DNA from 4 places in the Providencia lanzhouensis genome. Region 1 is predicted to be linked to each of the others. Evidence: predicted binding sites of a transcription regulator. Region 1 holds the regulator's gene; each other region holds the start of a gene.
The links. The regulator LexA, encoded in region 1, represses DNA repair genes until DNA is damaged. The targets are predictions, from matches to a motif close to TNCTGTATGTACATACAGNA.

Region 1 (6,036 bases):
CGCATTCGTCGAGAAAATATCATTCTCGTTATTGTCGATATAGCCTTCTTCTTTGAGGGTATCGACCAGTGTTGAGAACACGGCTTTATCAAAGAATTCAGGGGCGTTAATACCGTGCAGAACGGACAGACGCTGCGCGAGCATACGACTCTCTTTCTCTAACGTATTGCGGCTGACTTCTGGGCTTGCATTGAGCAATGACAGTGTAATGGCGTAGCGTTGCAGTGTTTCACGAACACCAGCTGCCAGTAGCTGTAACGGACGGATACGGCGAGGATTTAACACCACCATATTCTCATCTTTCAAGCAGATCAGTTGTTGGTTATTCAGCTCATCAATCAATGTATCCACTGTTTCCGTAAGCGCATTTGCGTCATAACGCATAAACAGCTCAGCTTTCAGGAATGGATAAATCAGCGCAACTTGCTGGTGGATTGCATCACGGCTAATGCGCTCATGGTGCAGCACAATGCTGGCGATAAGCGAAGGCAGAACCAGTAAGTGATGAATATTGTTACGGTAATAGGTCATTAAGACGGCATTTTCGCGTGGCAGAATAATAATATCCCCCATGCTGTCTTTTTCGACTTCAAACTTGTTCATCTGCAAAGCGTGTTCAAGCAGCTCTTCAGCCGTTTTGTTCGGCGTAGTTGCATCGGCAGTGTAAGGTACATTGCGCAGTAGCTGTAGATAGCACTCGATTTGTTCAAGCAGTTGTTCACGGGTGAGCGAGCGCTGACGTGAAGCCAACAATGCCGTTGAACATAGGTTAATCGCGTTGGCAGCTGCCGCATTATTGATATTCACCATAATGTTATCGGCTAAGCTGCTGACGGTTGGGTTTAACCAGCTCGGGCGCTGTGGTTCAATCGGGTCGATAGATTCACGCCAATTTGGTACGCGGTTATTTAAGTACTGGGTCAGTGAAATTGGTTGCCCAAAGTTCACATAACCTTGACCCAAATTACGTAGTTTACGCAGACCACGTACCATGGAGAAGAAGCCTTCTTTCTCTTTCTCAGCGCCACGCAGCTCTTTTGCGTAAGTTCCTACTTCCATCACATGCTCGTAACCAATATAGATAGGAACGATGGTGATAGGGCGGGAGTCTCCGCGTAGCATCGCTTGTAGGGTCATCGACAAGGTACCGGTTTTCGGTTCCAGTAAGCGACCTGTACGTGAACGACCTCCTTCCACAAAGTATTCAATCGAATAGCCGCGAGCAAATAGCTCACTGAGGTATTCGCGGAATACGGTGGAATAGAGTTTATTACCTTTGAACGTACGGCGAATAAAGAACGCGCCTAAACGGCGGAAAATAGGACCGGCTGGCCAAAAGTTAAGGTTAATACCCGCCGCAATGTGTGGTGGCACCAAGCCTTGGTGATAAAGCACATAAGAAAGCAGCAGGTAGTCCATATGGCTACGGTGAGAGGGCACATACACAATTTCGTGACCATCTTGCGCCAGCTGGCGAACGCGCTCAGCATGTTGAACATTGATCCCTTGGTATAAGCGGTTCCATGTCCAACCGAGTACACGGTCAGTCAGTCGCACTGCTTCATAAGAGAAGTTAGCAGCAATCTCTTCCATCATCGCCACGGCATTTTGCTGGGCTTTTTGTAATGGGATTTTTTTACTGCGCGCTTCGTCTTCAACGGCTTTTTCAATCGCTTTAGAGGATAGCAGCTTATTAAATAGCTCATAACGGGCAGGCAGTTTTGGCCCGACCGCAGCTAAACGCTGACGAGAGTAATGAATACGTGCTACGCGAGCAAGTTTGTTGGCAATGATGGTATCAGTGCCATGCTCTTGTGCCATCTGGCCAAGAGAAATGCTCGGAGAAAAACGCACAAAACTATCGCGCCCTAACCACAGGACTGCAAAGAATTTTTGCACACCGTTTAAGAGTTTTAGCGGGGCAGGCTTATGCCCTTCGCGACCCGGCGCACGTCCAAACATGACGGATGCAGGTAGCATTTGAATATCAAGATTTGGATTGTTTTTATGCAAATCCAGATACGCATGGAATATTTTTACTGACTCTTTACGTGGATCTGGGGAGTAGTAGCGGAACACGCGCGGACCATCATCAATAAACACATAGGCTGGAAGCTTGGTGCCATTGATGTCGTTATCCACGAGCGGATCAGGTAAACCAATCGCTAAGCATTGTTGGCGAAGCGTGAGCAGGTCGGACTTTGAGTGATATGGCAAGACGTACAGCGTTGGCTTGCCTGGGTCAAGCTGTAACTCTGTTATCGGGTCCGTTGGGATTAGTTTACTTTTTACCAATAATTTCAGTGGTAAATTCAACGTGTTGTAATATATTTTACGCCATAGTGACATAAATGATTATAGCCTCTTGTTAGTAATGCTGCGCAATCATATCAGAAAGCAATGTTTAGATCTGTTATCGATAATTCACTTTGACTGCAAAAGTTGATTATTGTTTAGAAATTAAGGAAAAAATATGGCAAGTCAAACTAAGGGACTCACTCGGGTCATCAAAGCGGCTGGATACTCCCTTAAAGGTTTAAAAGCAGCATGGGTAAATGAAGCTGCATTTCGTCAAGAAGCGATTGCTGCTATCATTGCGATAATTATAGCTTTTTGCTTGGATATTAGCCAAATTGACAGGATTTTGTTGATTGGTTCAGTTGTGTTAGTCGCTATTGTTGAGTTAATTAACAGTGCAATTGAGGCGGTTGTTGATCGTATTGGCAGTGAATACCATGAATTATCTGGGCGAGCGAAAGATATCGGCTCCGCAGCCGTGTTCGTCACGATAGGATTGGCACTGTTTATCTGGGGAACCGTATTATGGGCGCGTTATTTTGCGGTTTAGTGGGCTAAAAACAGTAAAAGCGATAAAAAGCCAGAAATTCATCAACAAAAGCAGATTTTGGCTAATTTAACAGTTCCCAATACCCATTTACCTGTATATACTCACAGTCTGACTGTATAAACAAACAGGGGAATGGGATGAAAGCACTGACAGCTCGACAACAGCAAGTTTACGATCTGGTGCGTGACCACATTTCGCAAACGGGCATGCCACCAACACGCGCTGAGATAGCAGCAAGTTTGGGTTTTCGTTCGCCTAATGCGGCAGAAGAACATTTAAAAGCCTTAGCTCGTAAAGGGGTAATTGAAATTGTTTCTGGAGCTTCCAGAGGCATTCGTCTGTTGTTAGAAGAAGAATCCGAAGATTTAGGGCTTCCTCTGATTGGACGTGTTGCTGCCGGCGAACCATTGCTTGCGCAAGAACATATTGAAAGCCATTACCAAGTTGACCCAGAATTATTTAAACCACACGCAGATTTTTTATTACGCGTAAATGGTATGTCGATGAAAGATATCGGTATTATGGATGGTGATTTACTTGCGGTACATAAAACGCAGAATGTCCATAATGGGCAAATTGTTGTGGCGCGTATCGAAGATGAAGTCACGGTTAAACGCTTTAAGCAACAAGGTAATCGCGTTGAACTTATTGCTGAAAACGCTGATTTTGCACCAATCGTGGTTGATTTGCGCGAACAGAATTTTACCATTGAAGGCCTGGCTGTTGGGGTTATCCGTAACAGTGATTGGCATTGATGATGAGATATTGAGTCTGGCAGCAGACTCAATATCTCTATTTTTTGAATAGCCTTTCTTTATATAGCTATTTTCATACTGTTTTTCTTTATATAGCCATCTTCCATGTTGCTATATAGCTTCCTTTATTTTACTTCCTGTAGACCACTTATTCTATATCACTTCTTTTTTGAACTGACCGTGGCGTGATGGTTATGCTCACAGTGTTCATGATCTTGGCAATTGGAAATCTCAAAACATTTTTGACATAAACCATGGTTTTCTACCACCGTATGCCTGAGATGAAAATGATTTTCTTCCGCTAGTGTGCTAATCGCTTGTTCGATAGTCGTGCAGTCACTTTCGGTCACATTGCCACAATTATCGCAAATCAACATCACTGAAATATGGCTTGGATTATCCACATGGTGACAAACCACATAGCTGTTTGTGGATTCAATTTTATGAATAAATCCTTGTTCCATGAGGAACTCTAAACCGCGATAAACGGTAGGGGGTTTAGCCTGAGGCTCTATTTCACGCAGTAAATCTAGTAGATCATAAGCACTGATCGCACCGTGTTGCTGCGCAATTAATCGCAGAACAGTCTCTCTTTGTGGGGTCAAACGCACGCCTCGAGACTGACAAATACGTTCGGCCGTCGTAAGCAGCATGTCTTCACTGATTGTTTTCATCTTGTTTGGCCCCACCTAGATAGCTTCAAGTTTTTATTACTGTTTAGTTTACCATAACTTCCATTTCTGTTGTGTTTGAAATGGTGGTGATGAAATAAACAATTTTTTACTAAATTGAATACGCAATTTTAACTTTAATAAAGGCAACATTAATAAAAAATGAACTCCTTATTTAAGAGATGGTTTTTTCTATTTTAAATAAATCATTAATTGCTACATTTTAGTTAATCATTGGGTGTTAAATTTAACCAAATAAAAACAATTATTGAAATTCATTGTTACTATTTAGCGTTGATTTTAATTAAGACTTATCTTACCCCTTGTTTCTTATGTAGCGATTACTGACGCGAAAAAGACACTGGATAGATGTTAAATCTAATAAATTTACATCTGTTCGGTTTATTAAGTTGTATTTAAATATAAATATAGATTTTTATATTTATAGGTTTTTTGCAATATTTAGACATTTTTATAAATGCAAAATGAAGTCTTCATATAAATCTTTCTAAGTAATTCATCATTTCTTTAGATTTAATTACTCATTCAGTGGATAAAAGTTGTCTTTGTGCATTTTGTCGATATAAAAAACCAAGTCAACGCTTCATTTGGGTGGTTTTTGACAACATATGTCACGTATGTAGAATTGACATCAGAAAATATCACAAGGTAGTTATCAGAATTCATTTAGTGTTCTATATCAATTTTAATTAATTAATGAATGACTCAGTAATTAATTTAGAAGTGAGAATGTTGGCTTAATGATTTCTGTTTTTTAAATCACATAAATGAGATGGAGCTCGTTTATATAAAAAAATCTCTAACCTGAATGAAATTCATCAAGTAGGAAAGCTAGAGGAATTTTCAAGGGTGCACTGATTAAGTAAATAGACTTAATTTTGCATCAGTGGAAACAGGAAAGAGAAAAAGAGAAATAGCAGTTCCTACTCATTTAAAGGAAAACTTTTATGAAACTGAATAAATTAGCATTAACTCTAGCTTTAGGTTTAGGTGTTGGCGTTTCAGGTGTTGCTTTAGCTGCTGATCCAGTAGAAAGCTCACAAGGTGAAATCCGTTTTACTGGTTTCATTAACGACGTTCCATGTTCAATCGATGCTGACAACCTGAAGCAATTAGTTGAATTCGGCGAAATCGCGTTACACGAACTGACTTCTAACCAATTCCGTTCAGACAGTAAAGCGTTCGATATCGTTCTGAAAAACTGCTCTACTGAAACTTACAAAAACGCAAAAATCACATTTACTGGTTCTACAGTAAACGGTTTCCAAGGCTTCACTGGTGACTTACTGGGCTTAGGCGGTAAAGTTAAAAACGCTGGTATCGTAATCACTAACGGCGCTGACAAAATCGTTGAATTCGGTAAAGCATTCCCAGGTACTGGTGACGGCTACGCGTTAAACAATGGTGACGGTTCACAAACTACTCTGCACTTCGCAGCGTACGTTAAAGGTAACGAAGATCCAACTCAAAAAGCTACTACAGGTCGTTTTGACACTGTAGCTAACTTCAAAATTGTTTACCAATAATAGTCAGTTCCTATAGAGAACAATATGGCGTAGTCATACGCCATATTTCTTATATCGTCTTCACTGTATTTGTTTGTATAGGCGCATAGTTAATGAAAAGCATGAAGCTAAATCTAATTACAAAATTAATGCTTTTAATGTTAACGCCAATGGTTGCATTCTCTGAAGAGGCCGTTGATTTTAACACCGACTTCATTGATTCTGAAGGTAAAGAA
Region 2 (6,036 bases), 1.9 Mb from region 1:
GGAGACCAAAACTTAAAGGTTTACTCTGAATAAGTACCTTATTATAACTTTTTTAGAACAACATTATCTTGTGTTAAGGGGATCAGATATCGCTTCGCATCATTTTCCATGACGCAGCAGTATATAGCTATATTAATCATCTGATATTTATGACATTATCATTAATATTCTATCTTTTACATAGCAAAAATAGAGGTTTTTAAGTTATTGATAATATTATAAATTAATTCGTTCGTCTAGAATCCATTAAATCAATTGCAATGGCATATATGGTAATCATTTGTTTCTCTTGCTCACTTTCTTTTTGCTCTTTTAAGATCGCAGATATGCGCTCTCCAGTAATGTTATGCTTTGACTCATTTAGCAACATAACAGCCCGACCAACTACTTGGCATATTCGCATATAAATTACATCTTTATCCGTATCCATAATCACCTCTGAGTATTCTCTCAACAGTATCACTTAGTTAACGTAATTCCCAGATAAGATTTGTATAGTTTTACTATAATTAATTTTTCTGTAAAAAATTTAATGAATTCATTTAATATTTTTCATATTCAAACATTTTCTGATTTTTAGTTCATTAATTATTTTACTTGTTTAGATCAACTTTCCTACCATAGCTTATCATTAAGCTAATTATTTATTTTATAATAAAATCATTCTTTGGGCTTTAACCTATCAGCATTGGAAACATATAGAGCAAAAATAAGTACTAATATTGATACGGAGTAAATAATAAAGAGTTGTGGATCTTTATGCTCAACCACTATTAACCTAATTACTGCAGTAATTGCAATATAGATAAAATACTGTAATGGAAAATGATAGTTAGATTGAAAATATTTAATAATCAATGCAATGAACTCAAAGTATAAAAAATAAACAATAAGGCCATCTACTAATAAATAAATTGATATGGAATCATTAGCTGTAAATAATAACCCTGCTAATACAACAGTTTCTTTTATTAAAAAGGCTATTAATATAACAGCAAGTAAAAGTAATGCGGCACTACTAATCCACTGCAATATTCTACAAATCAATTTGGATTGACTTAGTCCTGACATGATACACCCACAGGATATTAATCCTTTGATATTAAATAGTAATATCATTAATTAAGGAAATGGACCACCATCGAGGCATCGAACCTCGACTCTTAGACTTAATAAGGCTAAATACTCTTCCAGTTGAGTTAATGGTGGGAAAAAATCATTTAAATAAATTAACTACATATGAAGTAATCAAAATTAATATCCCTACTAATATAATTACTACAAATATATTTCCTGAATATATAACAATACGTCGATAAAGAGGAAACCAGTTCACAGAATACACCTTATGAGTTAATTGTTAGAAAACACATACCCATTACCAAGCTTATTTAATGATGGCGTATCAAAGAAATAAATTGCACCAAGGATCGCTATAGTTAACACAGCCAAAATGAGTATGTTCTTATAAATAGTTACAACTAAACACTGAACTGTTTGCTTTTTCATTAGTATACCTTGGGTAAATATCCCTTGGATACCACATTTATTTTTAGATAAAAGCTTGCGGATGCAAGATTTGCTATTCATAGCAATGAGGTATAATTACTCCTTAACCTTAACACATCCATTTAAATAAATACGATTTAAATAAAAAAAACCTCGTTGTAACGAGGTTTTAAGTGCTATTGAAATTTTAATCAGCAAACTTTTGCTTTCATTGAGCTTTTGCAAAAAATGCATTTAGCCCCATGTGGATTATTTACTGAAATATCAAACTGTGAGGTTCTATATTGAGATCCACTACAGCAAGGACATTTAAAGTACAGATAGACTTTTATAGTGTCTTTAAAGCGCCACCACTTGTCCTGCAGCAGGACCTTTTGCACCATTTTCAATGATGAATGAAACTTGCTGACCTTCAATTAAAGATTTGAAGTTATCGCTCTGAATTGCAGAGAAATGAACAAATACATCTTTAGAGCCATCAGCTGGAGTAATGAAACCAAAACCTTTATCGTCGTTAAACCATTTTACTGAACCAGTCATTGTATTAGACATAGAATTTCCTTTAATTTTTTAAGTTTGCCATAAGGCATATTAGGTTTGTTTTTTATTTTTACTTATGGGAATTAATTAGAAGGAATTCGCAATGAAGGGTATCTTAGATAACGCTAAATGGTGAACGACTTTAAACTGACTAGCATAAATAGGCCTGTACTTCCAAACCAGTTAAACCATTAGGCCACACAAACACAATAATAGCAAATTTTATATTTCACTCCTTTTTCAGAAAAGCTTACTATTGATAGTATAAATGCAAATTAAAAAGCCATATTTAGCGATTTATTTGAATTCGTTATACCACTATTTATACAGCTAGAGCATATTTTTACAACTTCATAACCTGATTTTTTAGCCATTTTAATTGCTTGCATAGCATTTAAAAAGTTACCCAGATAAAATCTATTTACAGCTATAGGCATATTCTTACATCCAATCTTATGCATTTTATAACTACCCTGTGGTTCCATCATTGTCTGAATGTAATAGTTCATTTTTTCTCCATTAAGCTATACGAGAGGAAGCACACTAACAATCCCCATAATCGATGGTTTTAAACCTCTACACTTAGTTTTCAGAGGCTAAATACCTTTTATTTCCGTGATCTGCAGAATAGTCTTACATCCAGTATACAAGTGAAAATGCAGCTAACAGTAATACAACTATTATTAAAGCATTTCCTGTAAGTGATAAAATGTTTCGGTACAATGTAGATAAATTCATAGGTAGTCCCTTAGGAATTACTTCCCTTGGATACCGCATCTATTTGTTAGATAAAAGCTTGCGAAGGCAAGATTTGCTTTTATAGCAATGAGGCATGATTATTTAATGTACTATAACATACTATCTATACATTAACTTAATTAATAATTTTATAAATGAAAACATTTAGTTAGGAAGCATTTCATGCAAAATACTCTAATAATTAAAATGCTTACTCACTATACATACAATTGATAACAATTTTTTATTAACTTTTTACTTTTAGCTAATTTTATTTTTAGAAAGTAAATTCTATATTTATATTTTATTCATGCGCTTAATAATAACTTAACTTATTGATTCATAATTATTTAAATGGCATTAACCCTTGGTTTTATGCCATTTTCAACTATCATTTAACCTCTTGATTTAACGATATTATTTAAACGGTTTTGGGGAAGTCATTTTCTTAGCCATAAGATAAATTTTACCTTATTTCTTGATCTCCATTAATATTTTACTGTATATAATCACAGTTATTATTTAACTGTTTTTATATACAGCGCTTTATACAAGGAGAATGTACGATGGTTACTATTAAAGTTCGCTTCGCTGCAAGCATGAAAGGTAAATTACCTGTGGGGACTTTCGACGCATTGAGAAATGAGATCACAAAAAGATTGAACCCCAAATACCCTGATTTAAATATCGATATTAGTTGGGGATCTCAAGCTAATGTTTCTATTGATGGCCTTGGTAAGAACGAAAAGAAAACCTACATTGAAGAAACGCTGGAAGAAATTTGGAATGATGGAGATTGGATGCCTGAAATGAAAGAAACTGAGGAAGTAGAGTATTTCGATAAATGATTAGAGTGCGCCAACTACTCAAGCTGGCGCATTTATATTTTAATTATAGCAATGTGTCATTATCACCAAGGTCATATTGTTTACGTTCCGTAGCTTCCTGTTCTGCTCTTTCCGCTTCTTCTGCTGCTCGTTTAGCTTCTTCTTCAGCTAATCGCTCTGCTTCTAGTTTAGCAAGCCTCTCAGCTTCAGCTAGCTTCTGATTGTAGATAGAATCACTCGGCATATTCACACGAACATCAATCCAGTGGCCATTGGGAATATCGCAATAGTCATAGTCTTCACGCTCAATGTTATTCTCATCTAGAAACTCTGGATAAGTCATCAAGCGCTGGGCTTCGAGTCGCTGCGGTAGTACATGCTTTCTATAGCGGGTTTCAATGATGATGTCGCCATCCGGTAACACGTCAAAATCAGCCCATACCAATGGTAAATTGTTAATCCCATTCGGTACGACTAAACCACCGTGAATACCGCCCCAGCTAGCATCCGAGTTCATGCCGAGAGTGCCTTTGAGTTTATAGCGCCCGATGCCAAGTTTTTCGAGCTCAATTCCCTCTGATTCGTCATTGAGTTCGATATGGTCTGCGAAGACTTTGATTACTGGAGAGGCAGGTCTTAGATTTCCGTTCGCATCTTTTGTCGTGTTTGCCGTTCCGTATAAATAGGATGTTTTCCAGTTTGCTGGTACCGCACCAGATATACCTGATGTTATCTGGACTGTGCCTGATGCATGACTAACGCACATATTAAAAAATGTATCTGCTGCTTTAACCAGTAAATTTGGAGCATACTGATAAGAATACTTCATTGTCGAACCGTTTGATGTTTGGTTTCTCCAAACCGAGGTAGGTTCATCTTTGAATAATATTTCTTGTTGAGCATCAGTTAAATTTCTTGATGAGACAACACCACCAAAACCAAAATCACCGACCAGCATCATAATTTTATCTGTATTTTTTGGCAGCCTAGGAATGTTGATTTTTCCAAACCAGTCTTGACCATCACGGTATTGTAAAAATGCATCAGAGTCTTTTCCCGCAGGTGGATAAATATTAATACTATTATCATTAGTTGATACAATTCCAAGGCTAGTAGTATCTAACTTACCAGTCATTTTCCCACCGGATGTGCTCAACTTCCCATCGATCAGCTTTTTCAATGCAATGATGCTTTCAAGTCTTACCGTTTCACCCGTTGGGGTTTTTATTTCAACAATGCCGTCCTGCGTCATCCATGTATCCATGTTGCGGAGGAAATACTGGATATACTGTTGATTCGCTAGCATCTTGCGAACACCATCGCTCATGCTGTCTAGAACGAATGTGGCAATCTGATATTTCGCTGCTGCGGCTGCTACTGGCACAGGATAGGTAAGATTAATCTCAGTGTCTGAATTCACAGATAACACATTGTTAAAGTACACAACGTTATTGATAAAAATAGAGATTGGACAACCTTCGGAGATACCAGCCAAGTTATCTTTCCAGCGCGTTCCAGTACCTTTTATTTTTGTTTGTCCTGCTGTAGTTGCGATTGTGCCTGTTTGATAAATCATATTTTAACTCCAAAATTTGGACGCAAAAAAACCGCAGTTAAGCGGCTTATCGTTGAATTGAGTATTTAGAAGTAGTCGTTTAGGTCTATGGCGTAGCTGCCGCCAAAGATGATCTCCTGATCATAAACATCCATTGATGACCCGGTATATTTTGGATAGCTGCCAATGGTCCATAGACGCGCGCCAATAAGCTTGTTTCCAGAAACTTTATAACCACCAGCAAAAACGTTGTATGAATTACTTTCCTCAACGACCCAAGCGCTTGGTGTGTCAAACGTGAACATGGGTACCGCAAATGAGCTCGTCGCTGAGTTTTTATTGAGTGTGAGTTGATGTCCGTTTTTAACGAATGGGACGTAATCAGAGCTGTACGTCACTTTACCAGCAGTGTTCCATATAGTTAGCCCATCTGCAGGCTGTAAATTGAGCCCGTATGAAAAAATCACAACGTAAACATCCCCTGCGCCAGAAGACCACACCTGCTTATTTGCCCTGTCATATCGTAAAACATGGCTTGATGATGCTGGGCGCATAAAGACACAGACTGAATCACGATTTGGGATGGTTGCAGGAATTGACCATTTTTGCCGATCCGTTAAGCGAATTTTTTCTCTAAATACACAGTACGACAAATCACTTTCTTGCGTTATTCCCCTAAAATTGTCGATTGCTCCATCAAGGCCATTAATAAACAGACCATAGGTATTTTTAGGCACATCTTTCAGGGTGCCAAATAACATAAAGTGAGTCTCACCGTCATTACCCGGCAACCACCCTCCTTCCCATGCTATTTGACTGTACTCGCACCTGAACGTATCGCCATCTACCCACCATCGACTAATCAAA
Region 3 (6,036 bases), 1.6 Mb from region 1:
AGCATACTTTAGTATGTGACCTGAGTAGCCGAGTGAAGCCAACGCAGTCACAGCGTGAAATATGAAGAAAAAAGAAAAAAAGCCGATATGCATTCACATACCGGCTGGTAAAAATACCATTACTCAATAAAAGGGGGAGTAAACCTGCAACAGACAGGTCAATAGAGCTACTTACTGCCCCCTATTATCTACGGAATATAGGATATTAAAATTGATGCAATTTATTCTGGAGTTCCTCTTTTATGTCTAATTCTCGATTACAAACGCAATTTGTACGCTTGTGGCAGCATTTTCAGGGAAAAAACAGTGAAACCACATTGCAAGATATTGCCGATATTTTGTTTTGCTCTCGCCGTCATGTTCGCACCCTGCTCAATAATATGCAGTCCCATGGCTGGCTCAGTTGGCAAGCAGAATCAGGACGAGGAAAACGCTCCACATTAATTTTTCATATCAATGGATTAGAGCTACAACAAGCACAGGCTGAGCAGCTTTTAAAAGAAGAAAGTATTGAAAAACTCGTGGCGCTCGTTGGCGATAAAGAGACTATCCGCCAAATGGTCTTATCTGAGCTTGAGCGAAGTTATCGACAAGGTAAAAACTTACTGCGCATCATTTATTACCGTGATTTTCCTAACTTACTTCCTGGCACCCCAATGCGCCGCTCTGAAATCCACTTAATGAGCCAGATATTTAATGGATTAACTCACTTAAATGAGGAAAAAGGGGAAGTGGAAGATGGTATTGCTCACCACTGGCAAGCCATTAACGAACAACATTGGCGCTTTTATTTACGTCCAGCTATCTATTTCCATCATGGACGTGAAATGCAAGTCGAGGATATTATCCACTCGTTATTACGATTAAAGCAATGCTGGCCGTTATTCTCACATATTCACTCGGTCACTTCTTCGCAGCCTTATGTGATTGACGTCCATCTGAGCCATCCTGATACACAATTTCCGTGGTTACTGGGTAGCCCACATGCCGCCATTCTCCCGAAAGAGTGGGAAACAATCAGCGGCTTTAGTCAGCGCCCTATTGGTACGGGTCCTTATGAAGTCGAAACCAATATCCCGCAGAAACTCACCATCAGCGCTTTTGACCGCTATTTTGGTTATCGCGCATTGTTAGATGAAGTGACCATTTGGGTTGTTCCCGAACTTTCTGAGCAGATGGTATGTACCACATTAAAAATGGATGGAGATAAGCGCCACAATGACTCCCTTGAAAGCCGCATGGAGGAAGGTTGCTATTTTCTGTTATTCGACCAACGCTCCGACATTTCTCAACGGGAAGATGTGCGTAAATGGCTGTGCAGCTTTTTAACTCCCGTCAACCTACTGGCGCACTGTGAATCCTTCTATCAGCGCCACTGGGCGCCTGCTTACGGGTTATTGCTTCATTGGCATCACAGTAAAATGCTTTCCCAGCGAACCAAACCTGAAGATTTAACTGAACTAACTGTCACTTTTTATCGCCATCATCATGAATTCTATGCCATTAGCCAAATCATGAAGCGAGTATTAGAAACTCAGGGCGTGACGCTTAAAATTAATATCGTTGATTATGATGATTGGTTTAATGGAGATGCTAAAAGCGATATCTGGCTCTCCACCGCCAACTTTTATAAGCCTCTTGAATTTTCTATCTTCGCTACGTTGTACGAGATGCCGCTATTGCGTCAATGTTTGGGGAAAAACCTCGATGAAGAGTTACAACTTTGGCGCCAGCAAAAATTGGATGTGGAATCTTGGTGTGAGGGCTTGATTAATTCCCAAATCTTCCACCCAATTTTTCATCACTGGTTAGAGCTACAAGGGCAAAGAACGATGCGGGGGGTTCGTATGAATACTTTTGGCTGGTTTGACTTTAAATCAGCTTGGTTTAAGCCAACTGAGGATAATGCACAGAATTGGTGATAGTTATAAACAGTTAGAGTGAGCAAAATGGATTTTATTCACTTTTTCTGTGGATATCCATGTGAACAACCAGATAGTAATCAGGGTATATCCCAACTGTTCATTTCTAACAAAAAACCACACTAAAAAATAAAACATTATAAATCATAGTAATAAATGAATTTCACACCAGATATCCACTGTGAGTTTTTCCGTGTTTTTTTGTTAGGAGTTCAACTGAGCAAAGATCAATCAATGCATGTTTTATCCACAAGGAATGTACTTAACTTACTCGCTTTTTGTGACGAGCTTCAATAAATGACATTAGTCAAGGCTGTAAATGCACACAGTAATCGCAGTTTTTCACAGTTATCCAGAAATCCTGTGGATAACCTAGTGCATGATCCTGTGATTATCTTGGGATGAAGTTGAATAACCTTAAATATTCATAATCCCGTCTGTGATTATTATCTAATATCCATATATATATCATGAAGTTAAATACGGTGACTAAAAAGTGTTATACTCACCCTATCTTGTGACCATTTTCTTGGTTATTTTTTAAACACAATGAAGTTCAGTCGACTATGTCTTTTATACCGCCTTCACCACCAGAAAATGAAACCGTCTTATTAGCGCGAGCCCAAGCCCTTGCTGGCTATACGCTTGGTGAGCTAGCAACTATTGCAGGTATCCCAATTCCCCCCGATCTTAAACGAGATAAAGGCTGGGTCGGGACATTGTTAGAGTTTTTTTTAGGTGCGACCGCAGGCAGTAAAGCCGAACAGGATTTTGCAGATATTGGCGTGGAGCTTAAAACAATCCCAATCGATCGCCATGGAGCACCATTAGAAACGACATTTGTCTCTGTCGCACCACTCACGGGCAATAGCGGTCTAACATGGGAAAATAGCCATGTACGCCGCAAATTATCTCGCATTTTGTGGTTTCCGATTGAAGGTGAGCGTCAAATACCACTTGCCCAGCGACGTATTGCCAACCCTCTGATTTGGAGCCCTTCTGCGCTTGAAGAACAACTTTTACGCCAAGATTGGGAAGAGTTAATGGATTTAATTGTGCTGGGAAAAGTCGAAACCATCACGGCTCGTCACGGACAAGTTTTACAGATTCGCCCCAAAGCGGCGAATAATAGAGCACTAACCGAAGGTATAGGAGAATTTGGACAGCCTATAATGACATTACCGAGAGGTTTCTATTTAAAAAAAGATTTTACGGGTCCATTATTAGCGCGGCACTTTAACCTCGGTTAATTGATCAAGGCATCGCCTGTGCCAAACAGACGATTTTTTATTCCATTTTTAAGGCAATAAGATGTTTGAGTGGTTCTTAGATCCCCATGCTTGGATGGCATTGGCAACATTAACAATTTTGGAAGTCGTACTGGGTATCGACAATATAATTTTCTTAAGTATTGTCGTCAGCAAATTGCCCGCCCATCAACAAAATAGCGCCAGACGTATTGGGTTAATCGCGGCAATGGGAATGCGTTTGGCACTACTAGCATCTATTGCTTGGCTAGCTCGCCTCACCACGCCACTCTTCACATTAGCTGAACATACCGTTTCCGCCCGCGATTTAATTTTGTGTGCAGGTGGCTTATTCCTCATTTGGAAATCGAGTCAGGAGATTTTCGATACCATTGAAGGGGAAGACGATGAGGGGATAGCCCAGAAAAAAGTCACTTCATTCTGGGGAGCCATTATGCAAATCGCAATTTTAGATATTATCTTCAGTTTAGATTCGGTGATCACTGCCGTGGGGCTATCTGACCATCTGTTTATTATGATGGCAGCAGTGATTATGGCGGTCATGATCATGATGTTCGCCGCGAAACCTATTGGTGATTTTGTGGAGCGCTATCCTTCCGTCAAAATCCTCGCACTCTCTTTCTTGATCCTTGTGGGCTTCACTTTGTTACTTGAAAGTGTTCAGGTACATGTATCAAAAGGCTATATCTATTTTGCTATGTTCTTCTCCATGTCAGTGCAAATGCTTAATATTCTGCGCAGCAAAAAGTGGAAAATGAAAAACAAGCAATAAATGAAAAATAAATAGTCATAGCCAAGTTAGCGTAAGGCGTCCTTTGCTGCTGCAATAGCGCCTTCCACCGCTTTTTTAGCTTGAGGGCTGTTTTTCCAACAACTTGACCCCGTTAGTGCAGCACCCGAAATTAAAATTTCATCGTAAGAAGCTTCACTTAACTGCGCTAAAGACGAAAACCCCATTTGTTCTAATCGGCTAATGACCGTTGATCCAACACCCTTCACTGCTAATAGAATTTGCTTTTCTGAGTCTGAAAATGGCATAAATCATCCTTTTGGCTGTAAAACAGCCGTAATTGAGCGTATATTTTGTAATTAACCTATTTCTTAATCTAAAATTCTGAGCGGTCTATAACAGGTTGAGTTACCTGCCCTATATATCTGTTTTAGCAAATAGGAAATAACAACGGTAAAGTCATTGACGACTCGCGATAGAAACTAACATGTCGCACTAAAAATTCTATCTTGTAGGTATTTATTATGTATAGCAACAAAATATCCAATACTCGCCATATGTCGATGACATTATCTGATGGGCGCCTTTTGTGTTGGTATGAATCTGGCCCTGAACAGGGGTTCCCCGTGATTTTTTGTACTGGCGCAGGGATGAGCGGTACACTGGGCTTTGGTATTGACCGTCTTGATGAGCTAAATATTCGCTTAATCACCCCTGAACGTGCCGGGCTGGGTCAATCCACCTTTGATGAGCATAAATCCCTACAACGCTTTGCTCAAGATATTCAAGAACTTCTGAATGCTCAAAAATTGCCGTCATTTTCCGTTATCGGTTTCTCTCAAGGTGCCGTTTTCGCCATGGCACTCGCCCGCTACGCTTCCCCTGTTTCATTATCACTTGTGTCAGGGCAAGACCAATTTGAGTTTCCTGCAATCCGAGCGCAATTAAAGCAAGATGTCATTAATATGCAGGAACAAGCCATTCATACCCCCGAGGCTTTATCAGAATGGTTGATGCGCAATGTGACTTCACAATGGTTACTGGCGTTTATTCTTAACTGTAGCGCAGAGGTAGACCAGCAGGTTTATAGCGAAGAGAGCTTCTTAGCCGCCTACAGTGACTGTATGGAACGTGCATTTATGCAAGGTAACCAAGGCTATGTTCAAGATCTCTTAATCGCCTTACAGTCTTGGCAGTTCAATCCTGAAGATATCCGTTGCCCTGTCGCCCTGTGGTATGGCGAACAAGATGTGAGTTCTGTGCACTCCCCTGATTTTGGCAAAACACTGGCTCAGCGCTTTCCTGATAGCGAACACTTTTTGTTCTCACATGAAGGCGGCTCAGTTCTGTGGACACAAGCCTATTCCATTCTTGCCCAATTGAAAGAACACCGCTTTTAAGTATGAAACATTGCTTTTAGGCATAAAAAAAGGTGCCCAATGAAACATTAGGCACCTTAAATAACGGATTAAAACTTATTTCTTAGACGCTTGGATATACAACAGTTCCAATGCAATCGTTGCTGCGGCTAATGCCGTAATTTCTGATTGGTCATAGGCTGGTGCGACTTCCACCACATCCATCCCAACAATATTCAGTGACTTAATGCCACGCAGTAGTTTTAACGCTTTATCAGATGTTAACCCACCAATCACTGGCGTACCGGTTCCTGGTGCAAAGGCAGGATCCAGACAGTCAATATCAAACGTCAGATAAACGGGCATATCACCCACGATCTGTTTGATTTGAGCAACCATGTCATCAACACCACGGTCATTCGCTTGAGCGGCATCCAATACCGTGAAACCGTTGTCAGTATCATGTTCAGTACGAATACCAATCTGCACAGAATGATTTGGATCGATCAGACCTTCTTTTGGCGCATGATAGAACATGGTGCCGTGGTCATACAGACTGCCATTACCGTATGTGTCAGTGTGCGCATCAAAATGCACTAACGCCATTTTACCGAAATGCTTCGCGTGGGCGCGCAGTAATGGCAATGTCACAAAGTGATCGCCACCAAACGTTAAGCAACGTTTACCGGATTCCAACAGCTTTTCAGTGTGAGCTTGCAGTTTATCGCACATATCTTGCGCGTCACCAAATGCAAACA
Region 4 (6,036 bases), 990 kb from region 1:
ATTCGTGCGCGTCGTAAACGTCACTTTAATGCTGAGCATCCACATACTCGAAAAAAGTCGATTGATTTAAATTATTCGGTTTGGCAACGACTATCTAATTTGGCAGTAAAACGGAATAAAACCTTATCAGAGACGATTATTCAGTTAATTGAAGATGCGGAACATAAAGATAAGTATGAGAGCCAAATGAGCTTATTGAAGCATGATCTTCAAGCGATCTTAGGTAAGTCGGAGAAAGAGTAACGATCTATAGTTGAACAAATGGATTATTGTGATGATCTTTCTTTCTAAGGATGAAGAAAAGCCCCAATAAATTGGGGCTTTTTATATTCAGTTCGAAATTCAAACTAGGGCTATAAATTAAGCGCCTGGTTGAGTTACAACTTCAGTTGTACCTTGGATTTCGATTTCAACGCGACGGTCTGGCGCTAAGCACTCGATCAGAGCTGCACGGCCTTTAACTGCGTCACATTTGTTACCAGTTACTGGATCTTCTTTACCACGACCTTCAGCAGCGATTGCGCTTGCTGGAACGCCTTTAGATACTAAGTAGTCTACTACTGACTGAGCACGTTTTTGTGACAGTGGCAGGTTGTAGTTTTGTGAACCGATACGGTCTGTGAAACCAACTACCAGCACGCGACCTTGAGTTGGGTCGATGTTGCTCAGTTCGTTGTACAGTTCGTTCAGTGCTTGCTGACCTTCTGGTTTCAGAGTCGCTTTGTTGAAGTTAAACAGAACGTCTGAACGCAGAGTGAAGCGTTTGTTTTCAACAACTGGAGCTGCTGGCTCAGCAACTACTGCTGGAGCAACAACTGGAGCTGCTTCTTGACCGAAACGGTATGCAAGACCAACGCTCAGCATGCCGTTATCTGGGCTAACACCGATGTTGTCTTTGTCGCCCATGCGGCTAACCCACTGGTAGTCTAAACGAGTCGCTAATTCTGGAGTGATAGCATACTCAAGACCCAGTGCGTAAACTGGAGAAACGCCAGTGTCAGTTTCTTTACCAACGCCGTTAACTTTAGCTTCTGTACGGTAAACCATACCACCCAGACGAGTATAAACGTCTAAGTCATCCATGATTGGATAGCTCAGTTTGGTAGTCAGAGAAACGCCCATTGAAGAAACGCTACCTGCGTTGTCACCTTTGTACTTCATTTTACCAAACCAGTCATAGCCCATTTCGAAGCCCATGTACTGGTTGTATTGGTAACCTGCGTACAGACCCGCACCTAATTGGTCACGAGTTTTTTTGCCAGTACCAACTGAAGTTTCATCTCCAGCAGCATCTTCAAAAGTAAATTTAGCGTGCTCGTAGTGAGACCAACCTAATTTACCACCAGTGTACCAAGTGTTATCTTTTGGAGCTGCTTGTGCAACAGTTGCAAATGCTGCCACTGCCACTGCTACCGCGATAGCTGTCTTTTTCATTTTTACGCCTCGTTATCATCCAATATTGGCTTGGCTTCGTGAGCCTTATTATTTGCCATTGGTTCAATTTAATTGCTAGGTTCAGCTGACATTATCCACAAAAATTTACGAAAAGTAAAAAAATAATGTCATGAGCTTAACAGGCTAAAGTCTACAACGAACTCCAAAAGATACAAGTATGGTAAGCAATAAAGGTTAAAAAAAGTCTTTTTTTACCGTTGAAATCAGAGAGATAAATATATTACCCATTTTGTTGTTAATAAACGCATCTTATTGTTTTTAAAGAATTTAAATATATTTCTTTATAATTATCTTGATGAATGTAAAATTTCGTAAGAAAAATCTTATTATTGTTTAGTGAATGTTATTGGCGTGAATCTTTAAAAGGTTTTGATGTCTAATATCCGCTGAGCTTGTATTATATGTTTTGTCTGGTCTCATAATAAATCCCATCGAATGACCTGCTTCTGCCGCATTTTGTAAAAGAATAAAATCTTGCTCATTTATTTCTGGCAACCATCCTAATACGACACTGTAATTACCGCTTCTTAATGCTTTTTCCATGGCATCAATGGTCGTAATTGAATTAACTTGGTTAAATTGCATGATTTTGTTGGTGGGTAAACCCGCTTGCTCTAACCAGTGTTTACTCAGTTTTTTATCTGGGCTCAGCCACAATAGCCAACGTGATTGAATACCGAACTGGCGCAACATGGGTAGCAAGATGTAATCCATAATTGGGTGTTGTTCGTTATAGACTAGCTCGCTCACCATGCCTTGTTGCATTGAGCCATTTGCAAAACTCATTGCTGGGGTTGCATTGCTTAAATTGCTATGCGTAAGCTGGTCATGCGTGAAGCTATCATTAGTAAAATGATTAAGAGAATGTGTTGTTGCGCTATTCCAAGTAGAAATACTCATAATTCACCTCGCTACAATTTTACATGTAGTACAATGTTTCATGGAGATAAGTGCTGTATGAACATACAGTAACTGTATATTTATACAATATCAAGGCTATTTTTACAAAGCGCTTCGCAACTTTGTGGTTTTTATGCGAGTTATACTTGGCATTTTTAACTGAAACTTTAAAATTGATTAAACATAATTATATGTAAAAACAGTTGTTTTTTTATTGCTTGAAGCTCAAGGACGATTGTGTTTTTTTTATTCATAAGGAGATGAAAAAGTGTCATTACAAAATGAAAGAAGTTCCCTTTTACAACAAATTTTGGGTCAGTTTGGTGTACTAAAAAAGAAAAACCATTTCGGTGGATACTGTTTGTGTATTGATAATGCACTGGTGGGGTTAGTATTGGATGGACATTTCTATGTTCGTGGGTGCCTGTTTTCTCGTAGCTATTTTGAATCAGTTGGGTTTGAACGGTTGGTATACAGTAAAAGAGGTATACCTCTAGAGATGCGCTATTACCAACTTCCGGAAGAGGCCTGGTGTAACCCATCAATATTGAGTCATATCATTGAATTAGCTTACCGTTCAGCCATGGAAGAAACCCAACAAAGAGAGTCGGCGGCGGTACGCATCAAGGACTTGCCAAATATGAATATGGCAATGGAGAGGGCGCTTGGGAAAATTGGGATTTTCCATGCTGAAGACCTCATTATGATTGGTGCTAAAGCGTGTTTCTTGAAACTAAAACAGCATGGGAAGCTGATACCAAGTGTAAAACAGTTGATTGGATTGGCTGCGGCTATTGAGGGTTGCCATAGTGAAGTATTACCTTCTCGAACTCGGCAGGAGCTCATTAACTGGTTTAACAGCATGAACTAATTTTGATTCTTTCAAATCAGCGGGCATGACCATTAATAGGTTTTAATGCCCGCTCATCAGTTTATTTTATGACAAGCTAATCTGTTTAATCATTGATTTTATTTCAGGAATTAATTCAACCAGTAATTTAGTTTGTTCCATGATCAAGACAGTTTTCTCATCGTCATCGCTGGATGCACGGTCAATGCGATTCAGTAAGCTCACTCTTAGACGCTCTGATTTTTCGTCAATAATTGCGGGATCTAAGGATGTGACTTGAATAGACGATTCGATATAGCAGATTGCATCATTTAATAAGGCGAGATTCGCTTCGTTTTGCATTTGCTCTCGATGGGCACCGAGTGCTGAAATATAGCCTAGTAATGTATGGTTTAAACACAGTAAGCGGAATGCTTGCTCTTGCGTAATTTGGTATGACTTAGGATCCGATGCCATATTTGAAACAATTGAAGCAAATTCTGCATCATTATTATGGGCGTCACGCCTTGCAACACGGTACTCCAAGCTATTATCTTTACCTTGATAATATTGCTGCAAAATAGCGTCTAAATAACGGCAGTTGCTATCCATCGTTTTCTGAACTACTTGTGGTAACTGTCGAAATTTCCAGTCAGGCCAAATAAAACTGACGGCAAGTAATGCGATAAAACAGCCAATTAGAGTGTCGATTATTCGAGGTAATGCGACTTCGAAACCTTCACCGAGTAAATTGAAGCAAAATAGCACCAGTAATGTAATAAATAGTGTTGCTTGAGCATATTGGCTGCTACGGAACATGAAGAACAGTAACCCGGTGATAACGATTAGGGTGAGTTGCCCCTCAATGGATGGCACGATATTGAGTAAAGGTAAGCCAATGGCGATCCCTAATAACGTGCCTGTAATACGTAATGCTAGACGGCGCTTAGTCGCATTATAGTTGGGTTGGCATACAAATAAGCTAGTGAGTAAGATCCAATAACCGCGTTCTAAATCAAATAATTGAATAATCAAGTATCCAGTACAAAGCAAGACTGACATTCTGATTGCATGACGAAACAGCGAGGATTTGGGGGTTAAATGATGTTTGAAGCGGGCAAATACATCACGAATACCCGAGACTGATTCATCAGATAACTGTTCAATTTGCTTATTATTTTGCTGCCAAGAAGCTTGGCCTAAGCTTAAGCCTTTTAGTTGGACATCAATACCTTTGAGATTTTTTAGCAAGTTTCGTAATGCTTTGATTTCATGTAATTCAGGAGATTGTTGCTGGAGTAGCTGCAAGGAGTTTTCAATATACGTAAATGTACGCTCAAAGCGCGGATTATGTTGATATTGTTTGCGCCATAAAACGGATTGAGCGACCTGCTGGCAGGCTCTTGCTTGCATGGTTAATAAGCGTTGAAAGCGAAATAAAATATCACAATGGCGCAAACGGCGGCTAAGCTGTTGATATTGAATATGTGATGAACTAGCTCGTTCATGAATATCTTGGGCGACAAAGTAATATTGCAATGTATTACGCGTGCCTCGCTGACCTCTATCGCCTTTTAATCGACTGAGTAGCGATATTTTTGCCTGATTCATTGTACTGACTAACGTACTGTTAACTAAGGCTAAATCATAGACTGATTGCTGATAGTCATCTTCAAGATCAGGATCAAATAAGTTTGCCTTTGCATCAAGATAAGCCGAAAGCTGCTGATAACATTGCGTAATGGCATCTTGTAGTGGGCGAACAGGGAACAGGATATGCCCGATAAGGGTGAGAATGTTGTACCAAATGGCGCCAGTTAATAAGAGCGCTGGCTGGATGTACCAAGTATCAAAAATAGGTACGCCAAGCATGGTGTATATTGCAATTAGCAGGGCACCGAAAGCGATAGTGGCATAACGTTGCCCTAATGCGCCAAGTAAGATAAAACCGCAGGTTGAGAATGCTAACCCAAAAAAGAATAAAACAGGGTAAGGAAAAAGTAATTCAATAGAGACTGAGGCAATTAAAAAACAGAATAAAGTAATAATTAAATTTTTTATTCTGCCAGTCAATCTATCATCTAAGTCAGTGAGTGCGGCAGCGACAACGCCTAGAGTTAAAGGGATCGTGACTTTAGGCTCTAGGCCTAAAAGCCATGGAACCAAGGTTGTGCCTGTCAGCGCAATTAAGATTCGGGTATAATATAAAATATGGCTGTTATAGAGCACACGACGATAACTGGTTAGCAGCGTTAGCACAAAGTACCTCAGTGGTAAGACAAATCCTTATCTATATAGAATAACGTGTTTACGTAGAATAAAAAACTATTAGCAATTATGCTTTAATTATTTTCACGAATGATTCACACAGGTGCAGAACGTATGGAACTGAAATCAACACAGATTGGACAGCGCCTGGCTCAGCATCCCTATAATCGGGTTCGCTTACTTAATGCAGGCATCGAAGTTAGTGGTGAAAACCATCAATATCTTATTCCCTTCAATGAACTAGTCGATATTCGCTGTAAGCGTGGGATCGTCTGGGGGGAACTGGAATTTGAAGTTTTAGATGAACAAGTCGTTCGTTTGCACGGTACAGAGTGGAAACAAACTCAGCGTTTCTACCATTTTTTGAATGAAAAATGGCAGCAATGGAGCGTTGAAATGAGCGAGGTCAGTGCTCAAGTATTGACGTCTTTAACCCAGTCGATTTTACAACAAACTCAGCAAGATGCGTGGTTAAGTTTACGTAGCTTGCAGTCGATAAAAGAAAGGATCACTCAGCAGTTTTCATCACTTCCTTTACCCCTCGTTCGAATGCCTTTATTTGAAAACTGTGCCGCACATTACCA

Region 2: a site for LexA is predicted at 3,285-3,304, ahead of ACIH2S_RS10980 (DinI-like family protein). Genes of this name have one in related genera too.
Region 3: a site for LexA is predicted at 2,234-2,253, ahead of mutH (DNA mismatch repair endonuclease MutH). Genes of this name have one in related genera too.
Region 4: a site for LexA is predicted at 2,407-2,426, ahead of sulA (SOS-induced cell division inhibitor SulA). Genes of this name have one in related genera too.

The regions. Positions count from the first base shown of each region.
Region 1 covers NZ_CP174123.1:457,504-463,539, forward strand. The annotation lists gene plsB (glycerol-3-phosphate 1-O-acyltransferase PlsB) at 1-2,349, opposite strand, end outside; gene ACIH2S_RS02065 (diacylglycerol kinase) at 2,474-2,848, shown strand; gene lexA (transcriptional repressor LexA) at 2,986-3,603, shown strand; gene zur (zinc uptake transcriptional repressor Zur) at 3,762-4,277, opposite strand; gene ACIH2S_RS02080 (fimbrial protein) at 5,243-5,821, shown strand; gene ACIH2S_RS02085 (fimbria/pilus outer membrane usher protein) at 5,914-6,036, shown strand, end outside.
Region 2 covers NZ_CP174123.1:2,320,967-2,327,002, forward strand. The annotation lists gene ACIH2S_RS10945 (DUF2767 family protein) at 224-430, opposite strand; gene psiE (phosphate-starvation-inducible protein PsiE) at 661-1,071, opposite strand; tRNA gene ACIH2S_RS10955 (tRNA-Asn) at 1,132-1,209, opposite strand; gene ACIH2S_RS10960 (hypothetical protein) at 1,354-1,509, opposite strand; partial or broken gene ACIH2S_RS10965 (hypothetical protein) at 1,719-1,892, opposite strand; gene cspE (transcription antiterminator/RNA stability regulator CspE) at 1,849-2,061, opposite strand; gene ACIH2S_RS10975 (hypothetical protein) at 2,325-2,558, opposite strand; gene ACIH2S_RS10980 (DinI-like family protein) at 3,354-3,635, shown strand; gene ACIH2S_RS10985 (hypothetical protein) at 3,679-5,109, opposite strand; gene ACIH2S_RS10990 (DUF6453 family protein) at 5,256-6,036, opposite strand, start outside.
Region 3 covers NZ_CP174123.1:2,989,132-2,995,167, forward strand. The annotation lists gene sgrR (HTH-type transcriptional regulator SgrR) at 243-1,922, shown strand; gene mutH (DNA mismatch repair endonuclease MutH) at 2,489-3,172, shown strand; gene ACIH2S_RS14180 (TerC family protein) at 3,234-3,962, shown strand; gene ACIH2S_RS14185 (Pathogenicity locus) at 3,989-4,228, opposite strand; gene ACIH2S_RS14190 (alpha/beta fold hydrolase) at 4,445-5,320, shown strand; gene speB (agmatinase) at 5,396-6,036, opposite strand, start outside.
Region 4 covers NZ_CP174123.1:1,451,871-1,457,906, forward strand. The annotation lists gene matP (macrodomain Ter protein MatP) at 1-243, shown strand, start outside; gene ompA (porin OmpA) at 361-1,434, opposite strand; gene sulA (SOS-induced cell division inhibitor SulA) at 1,789-2,355, opposite strand; gene ACIH2S_RS06645 (TfoX/Sxy family DNA transformation protein) at 2,624-3,226, shown strand; gene yccS (YccS family putative transporter) at 3,293-5,443, opposite strand; gene helD (DNA helicase IV) at 5,567-6,036, shown strand, end outside.